3 regions of the Cedecea sp. Ae19-4 genome follow, and region 1 is predicted to be linked to each of the others. Evidence: predicted binding sites of a transcription regulator. Region 1 holds the regulator's gene; each other region holds the start of a gene.
The links. The regulator PhoB, encoded in region 1, activates phosphate uptake and scavenging genes when phosphate is short. The targets are predictions, from matches to a motif close to CTGTCATAAAACTGNCNNAT.

Region 1 (10,306 bases):
GGAATTTATCCCCTTCTTTGGAACCGATAAGCGCGTTGAGGTAGCCCCAGTCTTCCGCCTGCGCTTCACAGGCTTTTATTTCCTGCATCAGCGTTTGCTGGCGAACGCGGTTTTCCTCGTCGTGCCGCAGCTGCTGGGTAATTTGACCCTGTTGTGAAGCATTCTCACGCAGTTGGAGGGCCAGCGCCGTGATTTTCGCCTCCAGTGCGCCAGGATCTGTTTCTTCATGCAGATTTTCTGGCCGCGCCGATAAGTGTTGGGTCAACGCACTTTCCGCCTGTTCCAGCAGAGTGACCTGCTGTTGATGCTGGCGTTCCAGAAGCTGTTTACGCTGTTCCAGCTCAAGGCGCTCGGCTTCTTCCAGCAGAGCGCGGCGGAAATCGGCTTCGTCGCTGAACTGGCTGGCCAAAAGCGCATTCCTGAACTGCGTTTGAGCCGCCGTGCTTTCTTCTTCGCTTTGCTTCAGTTGCTCCTGCAGAGACTGGCGCTGACCTTCCAGCAGGTTGCAATCGTTATGCAGCGCTTGCCAGTTTTGCAGCGCCGCCTGATGCTCGTGTTCATCCAGCGGCTGCGGGGCGGAGCCATCGTCCGCAAGGGTTGAGAGCAACATGCCGAGAGCGGAGAGCTGCTGGTGAAGCTGCGGCAGTTTGTCCTGCTGGTGCTGCCATTGCTGAGATTCCCTTTGGCGAGCTTCCAGCCAGGTTTGCTCTTCGCCAGGCTCAGGATGCTGGAGACCGGCCTGCTTCAGCCCCGCTTGCAGCGACGCGCGCTGTGCCAGGTAGTCTGCTTTCAGTTTTTCATGCTGCTGGCTGTCGCGTTGATATTGCGCCTCCAGCGCCTGCCGCTCGCCAAGCTGCCGCAGCTGCAGCTCGCGCTGTTCCTGCTCGTCAAGCCAGGCGCTGAGATCGTCCTGAGGCGTTAAAGCGATGGCAAGTTCCGCACACTGCTGCTGCCAGCGGGCCGAGAGCGACGTTTCCTCTGCCTCAATGGTGCTGCTGGCCTGCGCCAGTTTTTCGCGCTGCTGGCGCTGGGTATCAAGCTGACCTTTAAGGGCAAAGCCAAGCTCTGCGAGTTTAGCCACTTCTTGCTTAAGGGCGGCCAGGCGCTGTTGGTTCTCCCCAGGTTCGAGAGCCTTATACGCCTCTACAGCCGGGTGTTGGGTTGAGCCGCAAAGCGGACACGGCGAGTCAGGCTGCAGGCGTGCGCGCTCGGCTTCAAGGCTTTGGATGCGCTTTTCCTGTTCGACGACTTTTTCCAGATCCGCTTCGTGCTGGCGTTTGTCTTTGTACTGCTGGCGCTTTTGCCCCAGGTCAACGTCTCGCTCGGCAATCTGTTTCTCCAGCTCGACAAGCTCGCGCTGTTGCTCGGTTTTGCGTTTCTCCAGCGTGGCAAACTGCGGCTGCAAAGTAGCCAACAGTTGGCGAGCAGGCCGGGTTGCCAGCATCCGCTGTAAATGAGCGCTCACTTCATCAGGAGAAAGGCTAAGCTTTGGCTCCGGCAGCGCATGCAGCTTTTGCCGACTGGCCTCGAGCGCCTGCTTTAGCTCAGTAAGCTGTTTTTCGTCGCGCTGCTGCTGCGTGAATGCCATGCGCCAGCCCGTCAGTTCGGCAGACCAAAGTCGATAACGGTCATTCGCCGCTAGCCAGTCTTCGACCTGCTGAGCTTCTCTCTTCAGCCGCTGAGCCTGTTCGGCGGCCAGCATTCGGGTTTGCTGCCGGCGGACGGAAAGCTGCTGTAAGCGGGTATTCACTTTCTCCGCCGCCTCGCTGTTTTGCTTCAGCGACTGCTGCTTTTCCTGCAGCCGCTGCCAGTCAGGGCGAAGTTTTTCGGCGGGCAAAGCTCGGGTCAGTTTCGCCAGCATGGGCTCTGCGTCTTTGACCGCCTGACTGGCTGTGCCCAGCGCCTGCTGCTTTTGGGCTTTGTCGGCAGAAAGCCGGGTTAGCTGAGCGAGCCATTGCTGGTGCTGCTGCTGCTGTTGGTGCTCCACGGAAAGCTTTTTCTCTTCCAGAGTGAGCGCCTGCAAACTCTCGGTAAGCTGCTGTTGCTGCTCAGCGGTTAGTAGCGCGACGCCGGAAGCCTGAGCCAGCAGGTTTTCAAGGCGGCTTTTGATTTGCTTATGATTTTCAAACACCGCGGCGGAAACGGTGCCGTAAATCTCCGTGCCGGTCAGCTCTTCAAGCAGCGAGGCGCGGTCGTTGGCATCGGCGTTTAAAAAGGCGGCGAACTGCCCCTGGGAGAGCATCATTGAGCGGGTGAAACGGTCGTAGTCCAGCCCGGTGAGCGCGGCGATAATCTCCAGCTTGTCTTTGATTTTATCCGCCAGGATTTTGCCGTCGCTGATTTGAGCCAGCTCCACGCGCGGCGCCTGAAGGTTGCCGTTTGCCGCGTTGCGGGCGCGGTTCTGGCTCCAGAAGGCGCGATAGCCCGTACCTTTTACCTCAAACTCGACTTCGGCCAGGCATTCTGCGGTGTCGCGGGTCATCAAGTCATTTTGCGACTGCGACACGGTGCTGAGGCGCGGTGTCTTGTGGTACAGCGCGAGGCAAATGGCATCCAGCAGGGTGGTTTTGCCCGCGCCCGTGGGGCCGGTGATGGCAAACAGCCCGTTGCTGGCGAAAGGCTCCTGGGTGAAATCAATTTTCCACTCGCCTTTCAGGGCGTTAATGTTTTTTAAACGCAGGCTGAGGATCTTCATGCCTGTTCCTCCCGCTGGTGCAAATCTGAAAGGGTTTGGGCAAACAGCGTTCTTAGCCTGGCGGCGCGCTCCTCGCTGGTTTCTTCCTGACTCAGCCGCCGCTCAAAAACTTCTTCAACGCTTAACTCGCTCAGCGTCTCTTTATGCTGGCTGGCAATCACCCGCTCGCGCTGTTCGCGGCTGCGGCGCAGCAGAACAACTTCAACCGGCAAATCGTCTGTGAGCGCCTGCACCTGGCGCTGCATGTCGTGCAGATATTCGTCGGTGGCGATTTCGATATCCAGCCAGACTTTGGGTTCAGCAGGCGCGTTTCGCCACTGCTCTAGCTGCCGCTCGATTTCACTCAGCGACCCTTTCACGATGGCCAGCGGCTGGCTGATGGGGACTTCCAGAGGCTCGACGCTGGTTAGCGCTCCGCCGCTGAATGTCACCAGAAAAACGGTTTTTGCTTTGCCGGTTTCGTCGAAGCTCAGCGGAATCGGCGAGCCGCTGTAGCGAATATGCTCCGTGCCGCCAATTTTTTGCGCGCGATGAATGTGCCCGAGCGCAATGTAGTCGGCGGGCGGGAAGTGCTGCGCCGGGAAGGCATCCAGCGTGCCAATATAAATGTCACGCACCGCATCGGATTTCGTGACGCCTACCGTGGTCAGGTGCCCGGTGGCAATTATCGGCAGCGGCTGGTCACCGCGAAGCGCCACGGCGGCGGCATAACATTGCTGATAATGTTCGCTGATGGCTTCCATTAAAGAGCGCTGTTTTTCATGGCTGGACAGCCCCGCCTGGCTGCTTTGAATGTCGCGAGGACGCAGGAAAGGAATAGGGCAGAGTATCGCCCCCGGCGTGCCGTCTTTTTGATTGAGCAGCAGCGCCTGTTCGTCTTTGTTATGGCGGGCGCTGGCAATGACTCGGGTGTTCAGGCAGGCCAGCAGCTCCCGGGATTCATTCAGGGTAGCTACGGAATCGTGATTCCCCGCCAGCACCACGAGCTGGCAGCCGGTGCTCTGCAGCTGCACGACAAAACGGTTATACATTTCACGGGCGTAGCTCGGCGGCGAGCCGGTGTCAAAGATATCTCCCGCGACGAGGATCGCATCCACCTGATGCTCGACCGCGGCGTTTAATAGCCAGTCGAGAAAGGCCTGATGTTCAGAGGCCCGGCTTTTGGTATAGAAGTTTTGGCCGAGGTGCCAGTCTGATGTGTGGAGAATGCGCATAACCTGTCCCATGGCAAAGAGGCGAATTACCGATTATAAGCTATTGAGCTGGCAGCGTAACCGCCAGTAAAAATCCATGGCTGTCATAATTCAAAAAGGTGAAATATCTTGCCGTCATCTTTTTCATAAATCTGTCACAAATCTGACGCATACTGGCGCACAATTAATAAGAGATGGTCTCTTTTCAACAGGGTAAATCATGGCGAGACGCATTTTAGTCGTAGAAGATGAAGCTCCGATTCGTGAAATGGTGAGCTTTGTGCTCGAGCAAAATGGCTTCCAGTCGGTAGAGGCGGAAGATTATGACAGCGCGGTTAACCTGCTGATTGAACCTTTCCCCGACCTGATCCTGCTGGACTGGATGCTGCCAGGCGGTTCCGGGATCCAGTTTATCAAGCACCTGAAACGTGAAGCGCTGACCCGCGAAATTCCGGTGATGATGCTGACCGCGCGTGGCGAAGAAGAAGATCGCGTGCGTGGCCTTGAAGTCGGTGCCGATGATTACATCACTAAGCCGTTCTCGCCTAAAGAGCTGGTGGCGCGTATTAAAGCGGTGATGCGCCGTATTTCCCCGATGGCGGTGGAAGAAGTGATTGAGATGCAGGGGCTGAGCCTGGACCCGTCCTCACACCGCGTGATGACCGGCGAAGATCCGCTCGACATGGGGCCAACTGAATTTAAGCTGTTACACTTCTTTATGACCCACCCGGAGCGCGTTTACAGCCGTGAACAGCTGCTCAATAACGTGTGGGGAACGAACGTTTACGTTGAAGACCGTACCGTAGACGTGCATATTCGTCGCCTGCGTAAAGCGTTGGAAACAAGTGGTCATGACAAAATGGTGCAAACAGTTCGCGGCACGGGTTATCGTTTTTCAACCCGTTTTTAATATGCTGACAGGAGCGTGACGCGTGCTGGAACGGCTGTCATGGAAAAGGCTGGTACTGGAGCTGGTGCTCTGTTGTATGCCAGCGGCAATTCTCGGATTGATTTTTGGCCACCTGCCGTGGTTTTTACTGGCGGCGGTGACCGCCCTGTTAAGCTGGCATTTCTGGAATTTACTTCGTCTTTCCTGGTGGCTGTGGGTTGACCGCAGCATGACCCCGCCGCCCGGGCGGGGAAGCTGGGAACCTCTGCTGTACGGGCTGCACCAGATGCAGCTGCGTAATAAAAAGCGCCGCAAAGAGTTGGGCAACCTGATCAAACGCTTCCGAAGCGGAGCCGAATCGCTGCCCGATGCGGTGGTGCTGACCACCGAAGAAGGCACCATTTTTTGGTGTAACGGCCTGGCGCAACAGCTGCTTGGCCTGCGCTGGCCTGACGACAGCGGCCAAAATATCCTCAACCTGCTGCGTTACCCTGAATTCTCACAATACGTGGCGAAGCAGCAGTTTGGTCGCCCGCTGACGCTGATACTCAACAATGGCCGTCATCTTGAGTTCCGCGTGATGCCCTACGCCGACGGGCAGTGGCTGATGGTGGCGCGAGACGTCACGCAGATGCACCAGCTTGAAGGCGCTCGCCGCAATTTCTTTGCCAACGTTAGCCATGAGCTGCGCACGCCGCTGACCGTGTTACAGGGTTACCTGGAGATGATGCAGGATCAGGCTCTGGAAGGGCCGTTGCGGGATAAAGCCCTGCATACCATGCGCGAGCAAACTTCACGCATGGAAGGGCTGGTGAGGCAATTGTTAACGCTGTCGCGCATCGAAGCCGCGCCCACGCTGTCGATGAATGAGAAAATCGACGTGCCGCTGATGCTGCGCGTGGTGGAACGAGAGGCGCAGACGTTGAGCCAGCAGAAGCAAACGCTCACTTTTAACGTTGAGCCAGGGCTGCAGGTTTACGGTAACGAAGAGCAGCTGCGCAGCGCGATCTCTAACCTGGTGTATAACGCGGTGAATCACACGCCTGCCGGGACGCACATCACCGTCACCTGGCGCAGGCTGCCTCACGGCGTAGCGTTCAGCGTTAAGGATACCGGGCCGGGGATCTCCGCCGAGCACATTCCGCGCCTGACGGAGCGTTTCTACCGAGTAGACAAAGCGCGTTCCCGGCAGACCGGAGGCAGCGGGCTTGGGCTGGCCATCGTGAAGCATGCCCTTAGCCATCATGATGCGCGGCTGGATATCGAAAGCGTACCGGGGCAGGGCTCGACGTTTTCGTTCATCCTGCCCGAGCGCTTAATCGCTCCTGAGTCAGCGGTGGCTGCACATTAATTCACCGCAACCGTCAAGTACACTTTCCACAGGCCAGTTTTCTGGCCTTTTTGTTTGTATTTTCACCACTCGTTAAGAGATGAATATCGAATTGATGCTTTTTTGTCCGCATGATAAGCCATAACAAAAGCGTATAATCAACTTTATTCACTGGTTATGCGTATTTTTAAAGGATATATTTCTGGTTTCCCGATCCCTTCTTGTCTTCAAACGCTATAAGCGTTTTAATTGCCCCCCTGTTATTACCAGACCGACTGAAATTGCGTGGTAATTCGACTAACTATTCTTCGCCACCGATCCGGAGAAGCATATTCCGCTGTCGTTACCGGTAATAACCGCGTTTTTACCGAACGTTATTTGGACTGAACGTCGGTTTAAAAATTTGAGCATTTTCAACACCACACATCCACAGGCTGCTTTATTTTATGACCTATCATTTGAAATCTCGTGACATCATCGCTCTGGGCTTTATGACCTTTGCGCTGTTTGTCGGCGCGGGCAACATTATTTTCCCTCCTATGGTTGGCTTACAGGCTGGCGAGCACGTCTGGACGGCGGCGCTTGGCTTCCTGGTCACGGCGGTAGGTTTACCCGTTCTGACTATCGTGGCGATTGCCCGCGTCGGCGGCGGTATTGACAGCCTTAGCTCGCCGATTGGCCGCCGCGCCGGTATTTTGCTGGCGACCGTCTGCTACCTGGCCGTAGGGCCGCTGTTTGCCACGCCGCGTACCACCACCGTTTCCTTTGAAGTGGGAATTGCTCCGCTGACCGGTATGGGCGATATGCCGCTGTTTATTTACAGCCTGGTGTACTTTGCGCTGGTGATCGGGATTTCTCTTTATCCGGGTAAGCTGCTGGACACCGTGGGCCACGTGCTGGCGCCGGTGAAAATCATCGCGCTGCTGATCCTGGCGGCCGGGGCGGTGCTGTGGCCAGCCGGTGGCCTGAGCACGGCGACTGAAGCCTACCAGAACGCGGCGTTTTCTAACGGCTTCGTGAACGGCTACCTGACGATGGACACGCTGGCTTCGCTGGTGTTCGGGATTGTTATCGTGAATGCCGCGCGCTCTCGCGGTGTGACCGAATCTCGCCTGCTGACCCGCTACACGATTTGGGCTGGCCTGATTGCCGGTATCGGCCTGACGGTTATCTACCTGGCACTGTTCCACCTCGGTTCCGATAGCGCGAACCTGGTCGATCAGAAAGCCAACGGCGCGGCTATTCTGCACGCTTATGTGGCGCATACCTTTGGCGGGGCCGGTAGCTTCTTCCTGGCGGCGCTGATCTTCCTGGCTTGTCTGGTTACCGCCGTGGGCCTGACCTGTGCCTGCGCGGAGTTCTTTAGCCAGTATCTGCCGCTCTCTTACCGCTCGCTGGTGTTTATCCTCGGCCTGTTCTCGATGGTGGTATCTAACCTGGGCCTGAGCCACCTGATTCAGATTTCGATCCCGGTACTGACGGCAATCTATCCACCTTGTATTGCCCTGGTGGTGCTGAGCTTCACCCGTCCGTGGTGGAACAACTCCACCCGCGTTATTGCCCCGGCGATGCTGATAAGCCTGCTGTTTGGTATGATTGACGGCATTAAGGCATCGGCCATCAGCGACATGCTGCCTGGCTGGGCGGCGAAACTGCCGCTGGCGGATCAGGGACTTGCCTGGCTGCTGCCGACCGTTGCGATGGTGGTGATCACCGCTATCTGGGACAAAGCAGCGGGGCGTCAGGTCACCTCCGCCGCCCACTAATTTTTTGATTGCTAAGTAACCACGGAGTCGTCCTCCGTGGTTTTTTTATTGTAAAGCGTGGAACCTGGATTCATGGAAAACACCAACAAGCTCAAGCGCGGTTTGAGCACCCGGCACATTCGATTTATGGCGCTGGGGTCGGCGATTGGCACAGGGCTGTTTTACGGTTCGGCGGACGCCATCAAAATGGCGGGGCCGAGCGTTCTGCTGGCGTATATCATCGGCGGCGTGGCGGCCTATATTATTATGCGCGCGCTGGGCGAAATGTCGGTGCACAATCCCGCTGCCAGCTCGTTTTCTCGCTATGCTCAGGACAACCTTGGGCCGCTGGCTGGCTATATTACCGGCTGGACCTACTGCTTTGAGATTTTGATTGTTGCCATCGCCGACGTGACCGCGTTCGGGATCTACATGGGTATCTGGTTCCCGGCGGTGCCGCACTGGGTCTGGGTGCTGAGTGTGGTGCTGATTATCTGCGCCATCAACCTGATGAGCGTGAAGGTGTTCGGCGAGCTGGAGTTCTGGTTCTCATTCTTTAAAGTCGCCACCATCATCATCATGATTATTGCCGGGATCGGCATTATCGTGTGGGGGATTGGCAACGGCGGCCAGGCGACCGGTATCCACAACCTGTGGAGCAACGGTGGCTTCTTCAGCAACGGCTGGCTGGGCATGATCATGTCTCTGCAGATGGTGATGTTTGCCTACGGCGGGATTGAGATTATCGGCATCACCGCAGGCGAAGCGAAAGATCCGCAGAAATCCATTCCGCGCGCAATAAACTCCGTGCCGCTGCGTATTCTGGTGTTCTACGTGGGGACGCTGTTTGTCATCATGTCCATTTATCCCTGGAACCAGGTGGGCACCGAAGGCAGTCCGTTTGTGATGACCTTCCAGCATATGGGCATTACCGCTGCAGCCGGTATTCTGAACTTTGTGGTTATCACAGCTTCGCTCTCGGCGATTAACAGCGATGTGTTTGGCGTGGGCCGCATGCTGCACGGCATGGCCGAGCAGGGTAGCGCGCCTAAAATCTTCGCCAGGACTTCCCGCAACGGTATTCCGTGGGTCACCGTTGTGGTGATGGCCTGCGCGCTGCTGCTGGCGGTTTACCTGAACTACATCATGCCGGAAAACGTCTTCCTGGTGATTGCGTCGCTGGCAACGTTCGCCACCGTTTGGGTCTGGATAATGATCCTGCTGTCGCAGATTGCCTTCCGCCGCCGCCTGTCGCCGGAAGAGGCGAAAGCGCTGAAATTCCCGATCCCCGGTGGCGTAGCGACGACCGTCGTGGGCCTGGTGTTCCTGGTGTTTATTATCGGGCTGATTGGTTACCACCCGGATACCCGTATTTCGCTGTACGTGGGCTGCGGCTGGATTGCGCTGCTGCTTATTGGCTGGGTTGTTAAGCGCCGGGTTAAGGCGCAGTCGTTGCCAGTGTAGTGGCTGATTCGGTTAGAACGCGGTATCTGGTTTTACCCTCACCCTGACCCTCTCCCTGGAAGGGCGAGGGAATTAATAGCGTTCTCTGGTACTGCTTTTCCTTTTGCCTGTGAGGGCGAGGGAATTAATAGCGTTCTCTGCTGCCTCATTTCCTTTTGCCTGGCAGGGATAGGGAATAAATAGTGTTCTCCTCATTCGTTTTCCCCCCCTCGCCCCTTTGGGGAGAGGGCCGGGGTGAGGGGAATAATTTCTCCCGTCTCCACCCCTCCTGTCCTCCCCCAAATTAACCCGGAATGATGAGTGATAAAGCCTTATGCTGTGGCAAGGTGGCGTCATTTTTAAGCGATGGGAAAGTTACTATGTTGAATGCCTGGCACCTGCCGGTGGCGCCGTTTATCCAGACGCGGGAACGCAGCCTTGTCATTACCCTGTGGCTGGCGGGGGACGACCTGCCGGAAAAAGTGATTCTGCGTGGCGAAAAAGATAACGAAGAGATTTCTCTGGTCATGGTGCGCCAGAAACAGGCTCCCCTTGAGGGCGTTGTTGCCTGGAAAGTCACCCTCGATACCGCCGAAGGGCAGCCGCGCCGTCGCTACAGCTTTAAGCTACTCTGGCAGGACAGGCAGCGCTGGTACACACCTCAGGGCTTCCAAAAAACGCCGCCGGCCCGGCTGGAACAGTTCGCTTTTGATACGCCGGATGACGGCCCGGATTGGGTGCAGGACCAGGTGTTCTATCAGATCTTCCCGGATCGTTTTGCGCGCGGGGCTAATCGCCAGCCGGTGCAGGATAACGTTTATTTTCATCATGCGGCCGGGCGGGATATCGTCCGCCGGGAGTGGCATGAGCCTTTAACCGGGGAAGCCGGAGGATCGACGTTTTACGGCGGCGATCTGGACGGGATCAGTGAAAAGCTGCCGTACCTGAAAAAGCTCGGCGTGACGGCACTTTATCTGAACCCTATTTTTACCGCGCCCAGCGTGCATAAGT
Region 2 (10,306 bases), 280 kb from region 1:
AATCACCGATATCGCGCAGCAAACCGGTGTGAAAACGCTGGAAGATAAACATCAGCACCACGGTGGCGACATAAAGCAGGCACAGCCCTACGCCCACGGGGATCAGGGTCGCGGTTTTCCAGCCAACGAGCAGCGCAGCGACCACCGCAAGATGCAGCATAATCTGCCAGCAACCCAGCCCGGTTCTCACTCTTACACGTTGTTGCCACTTCATGTTTTATCTCCTGGAGTATTTCTTCCTGTTAATCAGAGTACGCAAGTGTACGGAAATTTCCTCAATACGCCCCCTTTTTGTGACAGATATTGCAATTTATTTCCGTTCAGGCAGGTAAAAGTCGCGCGAGGAAAAGCAAAACTGCGGGGAAAACTCCCTCCCCGCGAAGGGGAGGGAATATGTAGATTAGCGGCGGTTACCGAAGATACGCAGCAGCATCAGGAACAGGTTGATGAAGTCCAGATACAGCCTCAGGGCACCCAGAATTGAGTATTTACGCAGCATTTGCGCGTCGCGGGTATCAATTTGCTCGCCGATGTTTTTCAGTTTTTGCGTGTCGTATGCGGTCAGGCCCACAAAAACCACCACGCCGATGTAGGTGATGGCCCACATGAGCGCATCGCTTTTCAGCCAGAAATTAACCAGCGAAGCCAGTACAATCCCGATCAGCGCCATAAAAAGCATGTTGCCGAAGCCGCTCAGGTCACGTTTGGTGGTATAGCCATAGAGGCTCATGGCACCAAACATCCCGCCTGCCACCACAAATGTGCTGGCGATGGACGAATAGGTATAAACCAGGAAAATGCTCGCCATGGTCAACCCGGTCAGCGCCGAGTAAAGCATAAACAGCGACGTCGCCACGCCAGCGCTCAGCTTGTGCACCATGCCGGAGAGCACAAAGACCAGCCCCAGTTGAACGATGATCAGACCAAAGAAAGTGATTTTACTGGAGAAGACAAACTCCATCACCGCCGGGGTATTCGCCGCGTACCACGCGATAAAGGCGGTTAAAAGTAGACCGCAGGTCATCCAGCCGTAAACTTGCGCCATAAAGGTCTGAAGGCCCGTATTGGCACGCTGCACGATAGTCTCATTGGGACGCGGGAATCGGTCCATGATGCTTCCTCTGTGTTGTGAATTAAACTTCTGACGCGAGCTGTTTGGCTCACCCGCTTTAAGATTAACACATCCCGCAGACCGCGTAGCCTACCAGCGTTTAGCCGCCTGCTTATCGCTGTCCCGGGCTTCGACCCAGCGGTCGCCTTCGGCGGTCGCTTCACGTTTCCAGAACGGGGCGCGAGTTTTCAGGTAATCCATGATGAACTGGGCGGCTTCAAACGCTGAGCTGCGGTGGGCGCCCGTCACGCCGACAAAGACAATTTCATCGCCTGGCCACAGTTCGCCGATGCGGTGAATCACCGTCACGCGCTGCAGCGGCCAACGGCTTCTGGCCTCGGCGACAATTTCAGCCAGCGCTTTTTCGGTCATGCCCGGATAATGTTCAAGCATCAGGGCGCTAACGCTGTCGCCAAGGTTGTGATTGCGAACTTTACCGGTGAAGGTCACGACCGCACCGTCTTCATCGCACTGAGAAAGCCACTGATACTCTTCGCCGACGTTGAAATTCTCGCGGCCAACAATAATACGGGTGTTGTCCACTTAACCTCCGGTCACCGGTGGGAAAAAGGCCACTTCGTCGCCCTTCGCCAGCGGATGATCAAAGCTCACCAGCGTTTGATTGACCGCGGCCAGCAGCTTGCCGGACTCCAGCGCCAGCGCCCACCGGCTGCCTCTGTCGGCCAATGCCGCACGCAGTTGCTCCACATCGCCGTAGGCTTCATCCAGCGCCAGGCTGTCGCAGCCGACCAGTTCGCGTACCTGGGCAAAAAACAGAACATTAAGCATGGTTTGCCACCTTAAAATCGCCGGATTTTCCGCCGCTCTTTTCCAGCAGACGGACAGGGCCGATGACCATGTCTTTTTGTACGGCTTTGCACATGTCATAAATGGTCAACGCGGCGACGGAGGCCGCAGTCAATGCCTCCATTTCTACGCCGGTTTTTCCCGTCAGGCGGCACACGGACTCGATGCGAACTCGGTTTTGCTCAGTCTGAGCCTCAAGCTGCACTTCTACTTTGCTCAGTAAAAGCGGATGGCACAGCGGAATCAGTTCCCAGGTGCGTTTAGCGGCCTGGATCCCCGCGATACGTGCGGTGGCAAAAACGTCACCTTTGTGGTGGCTGCCGTCAACAATCATCGCCAGCGTTGCCGGCTGCATGGTCACAAACGCTTCGGCGCGGGCCTCACGAACCGTCTCAGCCTTGGCGGACACGTCCACCATATGTGCTTCCCCGGCGGCGTTAATATGGGTCAAATGCGACATAACTTACTTCTTAATATGTGGGTGGAAATTGCACGGGCGCTGACGGGCATCCAGTTGAGGCTGAATGATATTTTCCCAGGCGGTTCGGCAGGCCTTCGTTGAGCCCGGCATGGCGAAAATCAGCGTTTTGTTCGCCATGCCCGCAACGGCGCGTGACTGCAGCGTAGAGGTGCCAATCTCTTCAAAGGAGAGCATACGAAACAGCTCGCCGAAACCTTCAACTTCCCGGTCAAACAGCGGGAGAAGCGCCTCCGGCGTCTGGTCTCCGTCGGTAAACCCGGTGCCGCCGTTGATCAACACCAGCTGAACCTGCTCATCGGCAATCCACTGCGAAACTGCGGCCCTGATGGCATAACGGTTTTCTTTGACGATAGCTTTGTCTACCACCTGATGCCCCGCTTCCGTGGCGACTTCACTCAGATAATGACCCGAAGTGTCGTCATCTTCACCACGACGGCTGGACACCGTCAAAATAGCAATACGTGCCGGGATAAACTCTGCGCTTACCTGACTCATCGATATTCTCCTTGTGGGCAGGCTCTAGCCGCCGATATACGACAGATTTTGGGTGATGCCGGTGTTACCGTCATGCAGGAAATGGGTTTGCTTTTTCTGCGCCAGCGCGGAAGAGATACGTCCCTCCAGTTCGCTTTGCTGGGCGTCATCCGCCAACAGATCCCGCAGCGCAATTCCCTGCTCGCCAAACAGGCAGAGGTGCAGGTTACCGACGGACGAAACTCGCAGCCGGTTGCAGCTGGCACAGAAATCTTTCTCATACGGCATGATGAGCCCGATTTCGCCTTTGTAGTCGGGATGGTAGAACACCTGGGCAGGGCCATCGCTGCGCTGACGCAATTGGTGAACCCAGCCTCGCTCAAGCAGCTGGTCGCGAATGGTTTTACCGGAAATATGGTGTTTGCGGAAAAGCGAGCCGCCGTCGCCGGTTTCCATCAGCTCAATAAAGCGGAGCTGGATGGGGCGGGGTTTGATCCAGGCAAGGAAGGTCTCGAGCTGATTGTGGTTTACGTCGCGCATCAGCACGGTGTTCACTTTTACTCGCTCAAACCCCGCGTTGAAAGCCGCGTCAATGCCATCCATCACCTGCCGAAATTTATCCTGGCCGGTAATGGCATGAAACTGACGAGCGTCCAGGCTGTCGACGCTAACGTTCAGGGCAGTCAGCCCCGCATCACGCCAGGCGTTAACATCCCGGGCCAGGCGATAGCCGTTGGTCGTCACCGCAAGCTGGCGAATAGACGTGTTTTCACGCACCGCGGCGATGATTTCGGTAAAGTCGCGGCGCAAAGAAGGTTCCCCGCCCGTCAGGCGCACCTTTTCGGTACCCAGAGCAGCAAAAGCCCGGGTAACGCGACGGATTTCATCGACGTTGAGGAAGCTTTTATTGGCCACGCCGTGCGGCTTATAGCCGTCGGGCAGGCAATAGCTGCAGCGAAAGTTGCAGACGTCGGTAATTGATAAGCGCAAGTAATAGAACTTACGCGCAAAAGCATCGGTAAGCTGGGACACTGAATACACCTTTCCAAATACGGGAGATGCAGTCATTTCTTCCTGCACCCTGGCAACCTCAGGGGCTGCGGCCAGGGCACCTTATCTTGTGACTTAGGTACCATGGCTTGAGTGTGTGTTACTGCGATAGTAGCGCGACATCTGGCTTCGCGCTATATCAGTTTTCGCTATATAAATCTATACATAACGAGATAATTGCTTAATTTCGCTACAGAGTACTTAAAAAGCTAACTTTTACTTTGATATGTATCATTATCCACAGAGCAAGAATCGTCTTTTTGGCGCTTTTACGCTACCTTAAGCGCCTGTATGCCTCTTAAGGATTATCTTTTCTATGCGTAATCGCACGCTTGCAGATCTTGATCGGGTTGTCGCGCTGGGCGGTGGGCACGGCCTGGGTCGCGTCATGTCATCCCTTTCATCCCTCGGCTCACGTTTAACCGGCATCGTCACCACCACCGACAACGGCGGCTCAACCGGACGTATTCGACGCTCTGAGGGCGGGATTGCCTGGGGAGATATGCGCAACTGCCTGAATCAGCTGATCACTGAACCAAGCGTGGCATCAACAATGTTTGAGTATCGTTTTGGCGGTAACGGCGAACTTTCAGGCCATAACCTCGGAAATCTAATGTTAAAGGCGCTGGATCACCTCAGCGTGCGCCCGCTGGAGGCAATCAATTTAATTCGCAACCTGCTAAAGGTCGATGCGCAGCTGATTCCGATGTCGGAGCATCCGATCGATTTAATGGCTACCGACGACCAGGGCAACGCCGTGTATGGCGAAGTGAGTATCGACCAGTTGCTCAATCCACCGCAGGATCTGGCGGTCTACCCGAAAGTCCCGGCCACGCGTGAAGCCTTAGAAGCCATCGCTGAAGCCGATTTAATTTTGATTGGCCCCGGCAGCTTTTACACCAGCCTGATGCCGATTTTGCTGCTTGAAGAGATGGATCAGGCGCTGCGCCGCACGCCAGCGCCGATGGTGTATATCGGCAACCTGGGCAAAGAGCTAAGCCCTGCCGCAGCCAGCCTTTCCCTGCGCCAAAAGCTTGAATTGATGGAACAGCATATCGGAAAACGCGTTATCGATGCCGTGCTGGTTGGCCCACACGTTGAGGCCAGCGAAGTGGGCGACAGGTTGGTTATTCAACAGCCGCTGGAAGCCAGTGACATTCGGTATCGCCACGACCGCCAGCTGCTGCGGGCAGCCCTCGAACAGGCCGTGCAGCAGCTCGGGTAAACCTCGCCGCTTATGAGGCGGCGATAAAGAGTTCGCGCAGCTTGTGAAGCTGGTCGCGAATCTGCGCCGCTTCTTCAAACTCCAGATTTTGCGCGTGTTCCAGCATATTCGCTTCAAGCTGATGAATTTTCTGCTGCAGCGCTTTCGGCGTCAGCACAACTTCATCATCTTCAATCACGCTGCGTGCTTTGGTTTTAACCCGCCCTTTGGTCTTCGCCATGCCTTCGCCAAGCTGCAGAACGTCCACGACTCGTTTGTTCAGGCCCTGCGGCGTAATGCCATTTTCTTCGTTGTAGCGCTGCTGCTTCTCACGGCGGCGTTCGGTTTCACCAATCGCTTTGGCCATTGACGGCGTGATTTTATCGCCGTAGAGAATCGCCTTACCGTTAACGTTACGCGCCGCACGGCCGATGGTCTGAATAAGCGAGCGCTCGGAACGCAGAAAACCTTCTTTGTCCGCATCCAGAATGGCAACCAGCGACACTTCCGGCATATCAAGACCTTCTCGCAGCAGGTTGATCCCCACCAGAACGTCAAATTCACCGAGGCGCAAATCACGGATAATCTCCATGCGTTCCACGGTGTCGATATCCGAGTGTAGGTAGCGTACGCGTTCACCATGCTCCTCTAAATATTCGGTCAGGTCTTCCGCCATCCGCTTGGTTAATGTCGTCACCAGCACGCGTTCATTGATGGCCACACGTTTACGAATTTCAGAAAGCAAATCGTCTACCTGCGTTGCCACCGGACGCACTTCAATCACCGGATCGAGCAGCCCCGTAGGACGAACAACCTGGTCAACGATGTCCTCGCCAGATTTTTCCAGCTCATAGTTGCCCGGCGTCGCTGAAACGTAGATGGTCTGCGGGGCCAGCGCTTCAAACTCTTCAAATTTTAACGGTCGGTTGTCCAGCGCCGACGGCAGGCGGAAGCCATATTCCACCAGCGTTTCTTTACGGGCGCGGTCGCCGCGATACATGCCGCCAATTTGCGGAATGGTGACGTGGGATTCATCCACCACCAGCAGGCCATCTGCCGGAAGATAGTCAAAAAGCGTTGGGGGCGGTTCGCCAGGCCCTCGCCCGGAGAGGAAGCGCGAGTAGTTTTCAATGCCCGAACAATAACCCAGCTCGTTCATCATCTCGAGATCAAACTGGGTACGCTGGGCAATACGCTGCTCTTCCAGCAGTTTATTATTTTCCAGCAGGAACTTGCGGCGCTCGGCCAGCTCAACTTTGATATCTTCCATCGCCTGCACAATACGCTCGCGCGGCGTAACGTAGTGCGATTTAGGGTAAATAGTAAAACGCTGAATAGTTTGATCGATTTGCCCGGTCAGTGGATCGAACAGCGACAGCCTCTCAACCTCTTCGTCGAACAACTCTACACGCAGCGCAAGATCGTCTGATTCAGCCGGGAAGATATCGACCACCTCCCCTCTTACGCGGAACGTACCGCGCTGGAATGCCTGATCGTTGCGGGTGTATTGTAACTCCGTAAGACGGCGCAGGATCGCCCGCTGATCGATGATCATACCCTTCGTCAGGTGAAGCATCATCTTCAGGTACAGGTCCGGGTCACCCAGACCGTAGATCGCCGACACGGATGCCACCACGATGACGTCCCGCCGCTCAAGCAACGCTTTGGTCGCCGACAGACGCATCTGCTCAATGTGTTCGTTCACCGACGCATCTTTTTCAATGAAGGTGTCCGAGCTTGGCACATAAGCTTCAGGCTGATAGTAATCGTAGTAAGAGACAAAAAACTCAACGGCGTTGTCCGGGAAGAACTCTTTCATTTCACCGTAAAGCTGCGCCGCCAGCGTTTTATTTGGCGCCAGTACCATCGTGGGGCGCTGAAGGTCGGCTATCACGTTTGCTACCGTGAAGGTTTTACCCGATCCCGTTACGCCCAGCAGCGTCTGGTGCGCCAGCCCGTTTTCAAGCCCGTCTTTCAGGCGAAGGATTGCTTCAGGCTGGTCGCCAGAAGGTTTAAATGCGGAATTCAGTTTGAACGCTTTACTCATGAACGGGCTACCTGATGAAGAAACGAGCGGGCCGGAGAGTAATTTTACCCGGCAGCAGGATTTTTGCCAGTATAAAAACTGTATAAAACACCAGTTCTCATTTTTACTACGCCTGCTAACGACTGCTTTTTGCCACTTTGTTTGCCCAGAATTTGCCCCTTCACCAGATAAATCTCCAGCCACGACCGGTTATCCCCAAATTTTTTCGCCTTTTAACATTTGTCAAGGGAGGTAAGGATACCTCGGGCCGAATGTTTGACAGTTTTATTGCAACTGTTGCTTTTATTTAACAACTTGAATTCAAATGAATATTTCACAAAGACCGGTTTCGCGCCAATTTGGCCGCAGGCCGCGCCCGCTCTCGCTTTCGTCAAGTTTTCTAACTCTAATGCACAAGGTTATCCACAGGAATGGTGGATAACTGCAGCAAGCCCTTTTGCTTAGCCACTCGGAAAAATCCCTGATCTTCCTGTGCCAGGGGCGAAAAAAAAATTTCGCTAATTTTTTTGCTTTTATTCATTCGATTTCGCTATACCCGGCCATATTGAGCAAGATCCCGAAATCGAGATATATCCTGAGGTTAAAAGGCATTTTATTGCACCAAATTCGTACTTTTTAGCACCCGTCGAGTGCAGCGAGATCTCATCTTGCGCATCGGCTTTATCCTTTCAGGAAACCGATACTCAGTTTTATCCTGAATAGCGTGATGCTTTCAGGCATTATCACCAAGCTGGCAAGCTAATTGCAGCATATCCAGGAGGGAAACGACTCCCCAACCCAGGAGATGAGCCATGCTTAGCTTACGTGCTGTTAATCAGTTTTACGGTGACCACCACATACTGTGGAACCTCGACCTCGAGCTGACCCCGGGAGAATGCACCTGCGTGCTTGGCGCGCCAGGGCAGGGCAAAACCACGCTCGTAAACTGCATTACCGGCTATTTGCCAGTACAAAGCGGCAGTATGCTGTGGCAACAGGCGGGACAGCCGCCTGAAGACCTGGTGAATAAACCCGTGGAGCGCAGAACTGCGCTTGGAATCGGCTACGTTCCCCAGGACAGGCGCATCTTCTCCCAGCTTAGCGTTGAGGAAAATCTTCAGATAGCGATGATGGCGGGACATCATCGACCCCGGGTCATTCCTGCGCTGATTGATGACCTTTTTCCCGAGCTCTATAGCCTTCGGCAGGTAAAAAGCGGCGAACTTAGCGGGGATATGCAGCAACAGTTAGCGCTTGCCCGGGCACTGGTTTTAGAGCCCAGATTGCTGATACTGGATGAACCCACTCTCGGCGGAGGGCACCGCTTTATCACAGAAATGGGCAACCTCATCCGGCGCTTAAACCGCGACTTCGGCCTGACCATTTTACTGGTCGAACAGCGGCTGACTTTTATACGCCGGGTTGCAGACAAGTTTTGCCTGTTGCATAAAGGCCGAAATGTCGCGCAAGGGAATGTCTCCCAGCTGGACGACAAGCTCGTGGCGGGCTGGTTAGATCCCTGAACGCAGTCCCTACTACAAATTTTTCAATTTTTCCTGAAAAACCGGGTTGAGCTCCGTCATCGCCCGATGCAGGTTGCACTGCCGCGTCACTTTCGCGATATCCAGCAAAGGCGAAGGTATGGACTTCACGCCAGAGCTGTTCATCCAGCGTAAAACCGCGTCGAGATTCCATAGTGCAGTTTTCCCGTCATGTACCGGCGCTGGAAACGCCTCCCGGGAAACCATAACTTTGCGAATATACTGCCGGGACACGCCTAGCAGTTCCGCTACGTCACTCAATCCCACTAAATCAGGGGCAGCTTCAACCAATAACGCGCCTTGAATAATGCCTGAAACGTCCTTCAGCGCGCTCAGTAAGGCTTCTTCTGCTGTGTCGGCCTCGCGGATGAAATTCAGAGCAATACGCCCCGTCACACCGATGCCAACGAGGGCATCATCACACCCTCCTGCGCCCAGCGCAGCAATCCACTTCTCCGGATCTTTTTTCCCTTCTGGTAGAGTAAAAACAAGCGTGAACGTGTATTCCGCCATGGAGCCTTCTCCTTGTTAATGCAGGACGCTACGTGATGCCCTATTGGCGCATCCATCCACAAGCCTGCGAATTTGTCTGGCATGGTTCTCTGCGTTGCGAGGCGTGCTCCAGACACAGCTGATACAAAACTCGCCGCACCGGCATGTTTTATCGTTCCAGGGGCAATACATTTTTCCCCAGCAATGCGAACCGCCCTCTTTGACCCGCCAACCCTGGCATTCTGCGTAGCTTAATGCCGCCTCTATCTCTTTTTGCGGGTGCCGTTTTCTGGCCATATCTCCTCCGGCTAAAAAAGCATCTCATAAAAGGTTGTCATATGACAACTCAAAGTATGAAATACTCTATAGACGTTGCAGCCTGGAATGAATCTTTGTCAGTGGGGAAAAGGTTAAAGCGGGAGCCAGCCCGAGGCTTTGCTGCGGGCCTGGCTTTTGTTGCAGTCGCCTTGCGGCTTAGATCGTAATAACGGAGAGATCGAGGTAGTGACCAAGCTCGGTTTGATCGCTGATACCCTTAAGCCAGGGAATTTCCCCCAACAGCGGGGCCGGCAGCCGCTGTTTGAGCGTGGCAAGATATTCCGCATGCCTTTTTCCTGCGGGTTGAACACCGTTTGCTACCCAGCCCGCCAGCGGTAAACCAGCGGCCAGCACCGCCTGTACCGTGAGCATTGCATGATTAATGCAGCCAAGTTTCACGCCCACCACTAAAATAACCGGCAGTTGCTCGCTGATGGCCCATTCGGCAAATGTCGTGGTGTCAGACAGCGGGGTAAACCAGCCTCCAGCCCCTTCAACCTGAACCCAGTCGGCTTTTCCGGTAAGATTCTTTAGACCTTCAGACATAGCAGAAAAAGTAATGGGGCGCTGCTCTTCAGCACTAATGATGTGCGGGGAGGTCGGCTCAAGAAAAGCCAACGGATTGATCTCCTCATACGGCAATTTAACCGAACTATTGCGCTGCAGCGCTAACGCATCACTGTTGCGAATGCCTTCAGGGGTCATTTCACTGCCAGAGGCCACAGGCTTATAGCCCACAGAGCGATACCCCGCAGTATTCGCCGCCTGAAGCAGCGCGCAGCTGGCGATGGTCTTCCCAACT
Region 3 (10,306 bases), on a different contig from region 1:
ATTGCGCGGGAAAATGGCAAGGTCGTTGGCATCGTTGAGCATAAAGACGCCAGTGAAGAACAGCGCAAAATCAATGAAATCAACACCGGGATTCTGGTGGCTAACGGCGCAGATCTGAAGCGCTGGCTCGGCAAGCTGGATAACAACAACGCCCAGGGCGAGTTTTACATCACGGACATTATTGCTCTGGCTCATGGTGAAGGGCGTGAGATTGCCGCCGTTCATCCGGATCGCCTGAGTGAAGTTGAAGGCGTGAATAACCGCCTGCAGCTTTCTCGCCTGGAGCGCGTTTACCAGACGGAGCAGGCCGATAAGCTGCTGCTGGCGGGCGTTATGCTCCGCGATCCGGCTCGGTTCGATCTACGCGGTGAATTCACGCACGGGCGCGATGTTGAAATAGATACTAATGTCATTGTGGAAGGCCGCGTTACGCTGGGTAACCGCGTGAAGATTGGGACCGGCTGCGTGATTAAAAATGCCGTTATCGGTGATGACTGCGAAATCAGTCCGTATACGGTTATTGAAGATGCGACGCTTGAAGCCGCTTGCACCATCGGGCCATTTGCCCGCCTGCGCCCTGGCGCGGAACTAGCGGAAGGCGCTCACGTGGGCAACTTCGTTGAAATGAAGAAAGCTCGTCTGGGGAAAGGTTCTAAAGCGGGCCATTTGAGCTACCTCGGTGATGCCGAAATTGGCGACAACGTGAACATCGGTGCAGGCACAATTACCTGCAATTACGACGGCGCGAACAAACATAAAACGATCATTGGCGATGACGTGTTTGTTGGCTCTGATACTCAACTGGTGGCCCCGGTTACCGTGGCCAGCGGTGTCACCATTGGCGCCGGGACGACAGTGACGCGCGACATTGCTGAAAATGAACTGGTGATCAGCCGCGTAAAACAGAAACACATTCAGGGCTGGCAGCGTCCGGTTAAGAAAAAGTAATTTCCCCTCACCCTAACCCTCTCCCCAAAGGGAGAGGGAACTGGACTGAGATGGCTTTCCCTTCCTCTCTAAGGGCCAGGGAGCTGAACAAAACACAGATTTCCTCCCTCTCCCTTCCAGGGAGAGGGCTGGGGTGAGGGTCGTTCTTGAAAACGCCCCGCCCAAAGGCAGTAACCATAAAAATAACCCCACTCTCTACAAGGCTCGGGGCTCCGGAAAACCGGAATAAACAGGTCAGCGACAACACATGGCTAACGCCATTATCAGGACTTAAAAATTATGTGTGGAATTGTTGGCGCAGTGGCGCAACGTGATATCGCTGAAATCCTTCTCGAAGGGCTTCGTCGTCTGGAATACCGCGGGTACGACTCTGCGGGCCTGGCGGTTGTTGACGACAAAGGTCACATGACCCGTCTGCGTCGTCTGGGTAAAGTACAGAAACTGGCGGAAGCTGCGGAAGAAACCGCTCTGCATGGCGGCACCGGGATTGCCCATACCCGTTGGGCAACGCACGGCGAACCTTCAGAAATTAATGCTCACCCACATGTTTCCGACCACATTGTGGTCGTACACAACGGTATTATCGAAAACCACGAGCCGCTGCGTGAAGCGCTGCAGTCTCGCGGCTACACGTTTGTCTCCCAGACGGATACCGAAGTTATTGCTCATCTGGTGCATTGGGAACTGGAGCAGGGTGGCACGCTGCGCGACGCTGTCCTTCGCACTATTCCTCAGCTTCGCGGCGCTTATGGCACCGTAATCATGGATACCCGTAACCCGGATGTGCTACTGGCCGCGCGTTCCGGTAGCCCGATGGTCATCGGCCTGGGCATGGGTGAAAACTTTATCGCCTCCGATCAGCTGGCACTGTTGCCGGTAACGCGCCGCTTTATCTTCCTCGAAGAAGGCGATATCGCAGAAGTGACCCGTCGCGCGGTGACCGTTTTTGATACTAAAGGCGAGCAGGTTCAGCGCCCGGACATCGAATCCAATCTGCAGTATGACGCTGGCGACAAAGGCATTTACCGTCATTACATGCAGAAAGAGATCTACGAGCAGCCGAACGCCATCAAAAACACCCTGGCCGGGCGCATCAGCCACGGTGAAGTGGATTTGACGGAGCTGGGGCCAAAAGCCAATGAAATGCTCTCTCAAGTTGAGCATATTCAAATCGTAGCCTGCGGTACGTCCTATAACTCAGGCATGGTTTCCCGCTACTGGTTTGAAGCGCTGGCCGGCGTGCCTTGCGATGTCGAAATCGCCTCTGAATTCCGCTACCGCAAATCTGCGGTGCGCCGCAACAGCCTGATGATCACCCTTTCCCAGTCTGGCGAAACGGCGGACACCCTCGCGGCGCTGCGCCTTTCCAAAGAGCTGGGCTATCTCGGTTCGCTGGCGATTTGTAACGTGGCAGGCTCTTCTCTGGTGCGTGAATCCGACCTGGCGCTGATGACCAATGCCGGAACGGAAATCGGCGTGGCCTCAACCAAAGCGTTTACCACTCAACTGACCGTATTGTTGATGCTGGTGGCTAAGCTGAGCCGCCTGAAAGGCGCTGATGCACAGGTTGAGCAAGATATCGTACATGGCCTGCAGGCGCTGCCAAGCCGTATCGAGCAAATGCTGTCCCAGGACAAACGCATTGAGCAGCTGGCGGAAGATTTCTCTGACAAACATCATGCGCTGTTCCTTGGTCGTGGCGATCAGTACCCGATCGCCATGGAAGGTGCGCTGAAGCTGAAAGAGATCTCCTATATTCACGCTGAAGCCTATGCGGCAGGCGAGCTGAAGCACGGCCCGCTGGCGCTGATCGATGCTGATATGCCGGTTATCGTTGTGGCTCCGAACAACGAGCTGTTGGAAAAACTGAAATCCAACATCGAAGAGGTTCGCGCCCGCGGTGGCCAGCTGTATGTGTTCGCCGACCGTGACGCCGGCTTTACCAGCAGCGACAACATGCACATCATCGAGATGCCGCATGTGGAAGAGGTGATTGCGCCTATCTTCTACACCGTGCCGCTGCAACTGCTGTCCTACCACGTGGCGCTGATCAAAGGCACCGACGTGGATCAGCCGCGTAACCTGGCGAAATCGGTAACGGTTGAGTAATTTTTTGTCACTAATCAGTCGCGATTAGCGGATGGAAAAGCCGTTTCTCACCGGATCAATAATGCTATAAACGAAGCTAACCTCGGGCGAAATACCGGGTTAGCTTTCGCATCCACCCTGCGAACGGCGAGTTTGCAGGGTGTTTTTATTTCTGAGCGGGAAACAACAAATGTCGGCAAACAAACCTCACTGTCGGCTGGTCAAGCCGCAGCCAGTATTTATAGGCAAGCAGGGGCTTTCTTATCAGGTAGGTGTTTCAAAGGAGGCCGTCGACTCACAGCATATCCATATGCAGCTGGCGACCATACCTCCTCGTTCGCAGGCTAAAGCCCACAAGCACGAACACCATGAAACCGCAATTTATGCCCTGAGCGGAACTTCGTCGGTGCTTTATGGCGATGGGCTGGAGCATTTTCTTGAGCTTCCCGCCGGCAGTTTTCTTTATATCCCAATGGATACCCCGCACCTGCCTTACAACAATACCGATGAGCCTGCGGTGGTGATTATTTCGCGGACCGATCCTAACGAGCAGGAGAGCGTGGTGATGATGCCCGAGCTGGACAGAGACGTGCTCTAGCGTCGCCGGATAAATTGTCGCGGAGTCATAGAGAAGCCCTCTACGCAGTTGAGGGCTTTTTTGTTATTTAATTTTCTGGGCGAGTTCATCAATCTTGCGGGAAAGCTGCTCGTTATCCCGCTTCAGGCTGTCCATTTTGGATTGCTGCTCATTGGCTTTACTTTCCATTTGAGACAGTTTGTTTTTCATCTCATCCAGCCTGGTTTCCTGCTCATCTATTTTCCTGACGCTACCGTCGTAATTTGACTGCAACTTTTCCAGGCGATCCTTCATCTCGACAATTGTGCTTTCCTTAATCGATGTAGGGACGAGGGTATTACTTCCTGAAAAGGTGGCGAGCGTTGAGCTGAAACTATCCGTATTACGTGCTTCAACGGCATCAGCGTAAACGGTAGAGGCTGTCATAATGAGTGATATCGTACATAATACAGACAGATAGGCTTTCATTTTTAAACACCTTTTTAAATAAACTGAATTTAATGATGCTTTAAAAAACATGGGGTTGTGTGTTTTTTTATGGCGCTGAGCGGATTGTCATAAAACTGTCATAATTCGTACATTTAACTGTCACCAAACTGTCCTATTTTCTACCCTGTATTCAATTAAACAACAATTTACGAACATCTGGCAGGAGACATTATGAACGTTATGCGTACCACTGTCGCAACTGTTGTCGCCGCGACCTTATCTCTGAGCGCTTCTACTGCGTTTGCAGCTGCAAGCCTGACTGGCGCTGGTGCAACCTTCCCTGCGCCGGTGTATGCCAAGTGGGCAGATACCTACCAGAAAGAAACTGGTAACAAGGTGAACTACCAGGGTATCGGTTCCTCCGGCGGCGTGAAGCAAATCATTGCTAACACCGTTGACTTCGGCGCTTCTGACGCCCCTCTGGCGGATGACAAATTACAGCAAGAAGGCCTGTTCCAGTTCCCTACCGTAATCGGTGGCGTAGTGCTGGCGGTTAACCTGCCAGGCTTTAAGTCTGGCGAGCTGGTTCTGGACGGCAAAACCCTGGGTGACATCTACCTGGGCACCATCAAAAAATGGAACGACCCGGCGATTGCTAAGCTGAACCCAGGCCACAAACTGCCGGATCAGAACATCGCGGTTGTTCGTCGTGCTGACGGCTCCGGTACTTCCTTCGTGTTCACCAGCTACCTGTCTAAAGTGAACGAAGAGTGGAAATCTAAAATTGGCGCAGGCTCTACCGTTAACTGGCCAACCGGTCTGGGCGGCAAAGGCAACGACGGCATCGCAGCCTTCGTACAGCGTCTGCCAGGCTCCATTGGCTACGTTGAATACGCTTATGCTAAGCAGAACAACCTGACTTACACCAAGCTGCTGTCCGCTGACGGTAAGCCAGTTAGCCCGACCGAAGCAAACTTTGCTAACGCGGCTAAAGGCGCTGACTGGAGCAAATCCTTCGCACAGGATCTGACCAACCAGAAAGGTGACGAAGCGTGGCCAATCACCTCCACCACCTTCATCCTGGTCCACAAAGAGCAGAAAAACCCTGAGCAGGGCGCAGAAGTGCTGAAGTTCTTTGACTGGGCATACAAATCTGGCGCGAAAGAAGCTAACGCCCTGGATTACGCAACGCTGCCAGCCTCTGTGGTTGAGCAAGTTCGCGCTGCATGGAAGACCAATGTAAAAGACAGTTCCGGTAAGGCGCTGTACTAAGTGCAAAAATCTGGGGTAACAGGTATGTTACCCCGGTTTATTCAGCAACTACGAAGAGTACGCTATGGCTGTGACTAAGCCGACGTTTAAAGCCCCTGGCAAACAAGGCGATGTAATTTTCAGTGCGCTGGTAAGACTGGCTGCGCTGATTGTGCTATTTCTGCTGGGTGGGATTATCATCTCGCTGTTTATCTCCTCGCTGCCGAGCATTGAGAAGTTTGGCTTCTCTTTCCTCTGGTCCAAAGAGTGGGATGCCCCTAATGAAGTCTTCGGCGCACTGGTGCCGATCTACGGAACCCTCGTAACCTCGTTTATCGCACTGCTGATTGCGGTCCCGGTGAGCTTTGGTATCGCGCTGTTCCTGACAGAACTTGCGCCTGGCTGGCTGAAGCGCCCGCTGGGTATCGCCATTGAACTGCTGGCGGCCATTCCAAGTATCGTGTACGGCATGTGGGGCCTGTTTATCTTTGCTCCCCTGTTCGCGACTTACTTCCAGGAACCCGTAGGCAACGTGCTCTCTGCCGTGCCTATCGTTGGCGCGCTGTTCTCTGGCCCTGCGTTTGGTATCGGCATTCTTGCCGCCGGCGTGATCCTCGCCATTATGATCATCCCTTACATTGCCTCCGTGATGCGCGATGTCTTCGAACAAACGCCAGTGATGATGAAAGAATCGGCCTACGGCATCGGCTGTACCACCTGGGAAGTTATCTGGCGCATTGTTTTGCCGTTCACCAAAAACGGCGTTATTGGCGGCGTGATGCTTGGCCTTGGCCGTGCGCTGGGTGAAACCATGGCGGTGACCTTTATCATCGGCAACACCTACCAGCTCGACAGCGCCTCACTGTATATGCCGGGCAACAGTATTACCTCTGCGCTGGCGAACGAATTTGCCGAAGCAGAATCCGGCCTGCATACCGCCGCGCTGATGGAGCTTGGCCTAATTCTGTTTGTGATTACCTTTATCGTACTGGCTATCTCTAAGTTCATGATTATGCGCCTGGCGAAAAACGAAGGGGCTCGCTCATGACCACGATGGAAATGCAAAGCAGCGCGGCACTGGCTGAGTCGCGCCGCAAAATGCAGGCGCGTCGCCGCATGAAGAACCGTATCGCCCTGACGCTCTCTATGGCGACCATGGTGTTCGGTCTGTTTTGGCTGGTGTGGATCCTGTTTTCCACGGTAACCCGCGGCATCGACGGCATGTCGCTGGCGCTGTTTACCGAAATGACGCCTCCGCCTAATACCGCGGGCGGTGGCCTGGCTAACGCCCTGGCGGGCAGCGGCCTGCTGATCCTGTGGGCGACCGTTATCGGTACGCCGCTGGGCATTATGGCCGGGATTTATCTGGCCGAATATGGCCGTAAATCCGCCCTGGCTGAAGTGATTCGTTTTATTAACGACATTCTTCTGTCCGCCCCATCGATTGTGGTCGGTCTGTTCGTTTACACCATTGTGGTGGCGAAAATGGAACACTTCTCCGGCTGGGCGGGCGTGATTGCGCTGGCGCTGCTGCAGGTGCCTATCGTCATTCGTACCACTGAAAACATGCTGAAACTGGTGCCGGACAGCCTGCGCGAAGCCGCTTACGCACTGGGAACACCAAAATGGAAGATGATCTCCGCGATTACGCTTAAGGCGTCCGTCTCCGGGATTATCACCGGCGTGCTGCTGGCGATTGCCCGTATCGCTGGCGAAACCGCTCCGCTGCTCTTCACCTCCCTCTCCAACCAGTTCTGGAGCACGGACATGATGCAGCCTATCGCCAACCTGCCGGTGACCATTTTCAAATTTGCGATGAGCCCGTTTGCCGAGTGGCAACAGCTGGCCTGGGCAGGGGTGCTGATTATTACCCTCTGCGTGCTGCTGCTGAACATTCTGGCGCGCGTGATTTTCTCGAAGAGTAAACACGGTTAAATTTTACGGCGCGGCCCTCGCGGCGCCGGACGGAGATTAAGACACAGATGAGTAAGGTTGATTTAGCCCCAGGCAAAATCCAGGTTCGCGATCTGAACTTCTATTACGGTAAGTTCCACGCCCTGAAGAACATCAATCTGGATATCGCGAAGAACCAGGTTACCGCCTTCATTGGGCCGTCAGGCTGTGGTAAATCCACCCTGCTGCGTACCTTTAACAAAATGTACTCGCTCTACCCTGAGCAGCGTGCAGAAGGTGAAATCCTGCTGGATGGGGAAAATATTCTCACCCAGAGCCAGGACATCGCCCTGCTGCGTGCCAAAGTTGGCATGGTCTTCCAGAAGCCGACGCCGTTCCCGATGTCCATCTACGACAACATCGCTTTTGGCGTGCGTCTGTTTGAAAAGCTGTCCCGCAGCGACATGGATGAACGCGTGCAGTGGGCATTGACCAAAGCCGCGCTGTGGAACGAAACTAAAGATAAACTGCACCAGAGCGGCTACAGCCTCTCCGGTGGTCAGCAGCAGCGTCTGTGCATCGCTCGCGGCATCGCGATTCGCCCGGAAGTTCTGCTGCTGGATGAGCCGTGTTCCGCGCTTGACCCGATCTCCACCGGGCGTATTGAAGAGCTGATCACCGAGCTGAAAGAAGACTATACCGTAGTGATCGTGACCCACAACATGCAGCAGGCGGCGCGTTGTTCTGACCACACGGCGTTTATGTACCTCGGCGAGCTGATCGAATTCAGCGAAACCGATACGCTGTTTACTACGCCAGCGAAGAAACAAACCGAAGATTACATTACTGGCCGCTACGGTTGATTTGGAGAGCGCGATGGATAACCTCAACTTAAACAAACACATTTCTGGCCAGTTCAACGCCGAGCTGGAGTACATCCGTACTCAGGTGATGACGATGGGCGGGCTGGTGGAACAGCAGCTCTCCGACGCGATCACCGCGATGCACAACCAGGACAGCGAGCTGGCGAAGCGCGTTATCGCCGGTGACCAGAAGGTCAACATGATGGAAGTGGCGATCGATGAAGCCTGCGTGCGTATCATCGCCAAACGCCAGCCTACCGCCAGCGACCTGCGCCTGGTGATGGCGATCATCAAAACCATCGCCGAGCTGGAACGTATTGGCGACGTAGCGGACAAAATTTGCCGCACCGCGCTGGAGAAGTTCTCCCAGCAGCACCAGCCGCTGTTGGTCAGCCTGGAATCGCTGGGGCGCCACACCGTGCAGATGCTGCACGACGTGCTGGACGCTTTTGCGCGTATGGATCTGGACGAAGCGGTGCGTATTTACCGCGAAGACAAGAAAGTTGACCAGGAATATGAAGGCATCGTGCGTCAGCTGATGACCTACATGATGGAAGACTCCCGTACCATTCCAAGCGTGCTGACCGCGCTGTTCTGCGCTCGTTCTATCGAGCGTATCGGTGACCGCTGCCAGAACATCTGCGAATACATCTTCTACTTCGTGAAGGGGCAGGATTTCCGTCACGTGGGCGGGGATGAGCTGGACAAGCTGCTAGCGGGTAAAGATCCGAAAGAGTAAGCATTTCCGTTCCCTCTCCTTTTAGGAGAGGGGTCGACGCTTCTTCCCCCTCTCCCCTTTGGGAGAGGGCTGGGGTGAGGCGCCGTTACTTCCCGAACAAACGCCGAGAATTATCCTCGATCTTCCCTGAAATTCTGCGCTTCTGCATCGTTCTGCTCCAGCTTACCGACAACCCAGCCGCTGACAAAAGCCGATGATACTGTGAATCATCAAACGGCATATGCCAGGCAATGGCGATAGCTTCTGCCACCGTCACGTCGCTAACGCGAGAGGCCAGTTCCAGCGGTGCATCGGCGGAAACATTCCCCGCCAGAATCACGCGATAAAGCCAGCCGCAGTAGCCCGCTTCCTGCATCCGCGTTGCCATATCCTCTACGCCAAAATGGTAGTTCAGCTTAAAGCAGGGCGAACGAGGCTGAGTCACCTGAATCAGCGCTTCACCCCAGCGGTAAATATCCCCCATACAGACGTTCTTTTCCGTCATCCCTTCCGTGGACAGGTTTTCGCCGAAGGCCGGGGCGTTAAACAAATCGCTTTTATCCGGGAAGAGTTGCGCCCAGTGCTGATAATGCTCGCGCGGATAGTGGCACAGCGCCCTGTCTGGCCCGCCGTGAATCACTTTCTCCGCCTGCTCGTCGCCCTCCAGCCCAAGCTCGGTCAGGCGAAGTTCGCCGTCCACCTGCACCTTGGCGATGGCGCTGGGCCGACTCCCTTCGTAAGCACGGATCTGGCCAACGTAAACCTGAAGCGGATAGCGATGCATAAGCGACTCCCTGCGAAATAGACATAAAAAAAGCGAGCCATCAGGCTCGCTTCTCTAAGGTCGGATTGCAACCTTATTTTTTAGCGGCGAAACGTGCTGCTGCTTCGTCCCAGTTAACCACGTTCCAGAACTCTTTCGCGTAGTCCGGGCGACGGTTCTGGAATTTCAGGTAGTAAGCGTGTTCCCAAACGTCCAGGCCCACAATCGGGAAGCCGGAAGCGCCGGAGATAGCTTCGCCCATCAGCGGGCTGTCCTGGTTTGCAGTAGAAACTACAGCCAGTTTGTCGCCTTTCAGTACCAGCCACGCCCAGCCGGAGCCGAAACGGGTAGCGGCTGCTTTTTCGAACTCAGCTTTGAACGCGTCAACGCTGCCGAAATCGCGCTCGATAGCGGCTTTCAGGTCACCTTTCAGCTCGGTACCTTTTTTCAGGCCTTTCCAGAAGAAGCTGTGGTTAGCGTGGCCACCGGCGTTGTTACGCAGTACGGTTTTCTTATCCGCAGGCAGCTGATCCAGTTTAGCGATCAGTTCTTCAGCAGACAGGCTGGCAAACTCAGGCAGGGATTCCAGCGCGGCGTTCGCGTTGTTGACATAAGCCTGGTGGTGTTTGCTGTGGTGGATTTCCATGGTTTCTTTGTCGAAATGCGGTTCCAGCGCGTCGTAAGCGTAAGGCAGGGATGGCAGTGTATAGCTCATATTCATCGTCTCCATTAACGTAGAGCGGCTGTAATGCTGTTAACGCCGCGTAATCAGTCGG

Region 2: a site for PhoB is predicted at 7,428-7,447, ahead of uvrB (excinuclease ABC subunit UvrB). Genes of this name have one in related genera too.
Region 3: a site for PhoB is predicted at 4,166-4,185, ahead of pstS (phosphate ABC transporter substrate-binding protein PstS). Genes of this name have one in related genera too.

What each region holds. Positions count from the first base shown of each region.
Region 1 is NZ_JBCHWG010000001.1:218,995-229,300, forward strand. Features, by position in the region: gene sbcC (exonuclease subunit SbcC) at 1-2,695, opposite strand, end outside; gene sbcD (exonuclease subunit SbcD) at 2,692-3,909, opposite strand; gene phoB (phosphate response regulator transcription factor PhoB) at 4,109-4,798, shown strand; gene phoR (phosphate regulon sensor histidine kinase PhoR) at 4,821-6,128, shown strand; gene brnQ (branched-chain amino acid transporter carrier protein BrnQ) at 6,554-7,873, shown strand; gene proY (proline-specific permease ProY) at 7,946-9,316, shown strand; gene malZ (maltodextrin glucosidase) at 9,676-10,306, shown strand, end outside.
Region 2 is NZ_JBCHWG010000001.1:501,314-511,619, reverse strand. Features, by position in the region: gene AAIE02_RS02400 (YbhQ family protein) at 1-214, opposite strand, end outside; gene AAIE02_RS02395 (Bax inhibitor-1/YccA family protein) at 401-1,111, opposite strand; gene moaE (molybdopterin synthase catalytic subunit MoaE) at 1,202-1,654, opposite strand; gene moaD (molybdopterin synthase sulfur carrier subunit) at 1,655-1,900, opposite strand; gene moaC (cyclic pyranopterin monophosphate synthase MoaC) at 1,893-2,378, opposite strand; gene moaB (molybdenum cofactor biosynthesis protein B) at 2,382-2,894, opposite strand; gene moaA (GTP 3',8-cyclase MoaA) at 2,919-3,941, opposite strand; molybdenum cofactor riboswitch at 3,897-4,031, opposite strand; gene yvcK (uridine diphosphate-N-acetylglucosamine-binding protein YvcK) at 4,240-5,148, shown strand; gene uvrB (excinuclease ABC subunit UvrB) at 5,159-7,174, opposite strand; gene AAIE02_RS02355 (ABC transporter ATP-binding protein) at 7,966-8,676, shown strand; gene AAIE02_RS02350 (helix-turn-helix domain-containing protein) at 8,689-9,207, opposite strand; gene AAIE02_RS02345 (hypothetical protein) at 9,223-9,483, opposite strand; gene bioD (dethiobiotin synthase) at 9,661-10,306, opposite strand, start outside.
Region 3 is NZ_JBCHWG010000002.1:265,028-275,333, reverse strand. Features, by position in the region: gene glmU (bifunctional UDP-N-acetylglucosamine diphosphorylase/glucosamine-1-phosphate N-acetyltransferase GlmU) at 1-948, shown strand, start outside; gene glmS (glutamine--fructose-6-phosphate transaminase (isomerizing)) at 1,228-3,057, shown strand; gene AAIE02_RS14050 (cupin domain-containing protein) at 3,227-3,634, shown strand; gene AAIE02_RS14045 (hypothetical protein) at 3,698-4,081, opposite strand; gene pstS (phosphate ABC transporter substrate-binding protein PstS) at 4,274-5,314, shown strand; gene pstC (phosphate ABC transporter permease PstC) at 5,379-6,341, shown strand; gene pstA (phosphate ABC transporter permease PstA) at 6,338-7,228, shown strand; gene pstB (phosphate ABC transporter ATP-binding protein PstB) at 7,276-8,049, shown strand; gene phoU (phosphate signaling complex protein PhoU) at 8,063-8,788, shown strand; gene yiiM (6-hydroxyaminopurine reductase) at 8,874-9,551, opposite strand; gene sodA (superoxide dismutase [Mn]) at 9,625-10,245, opposite strand.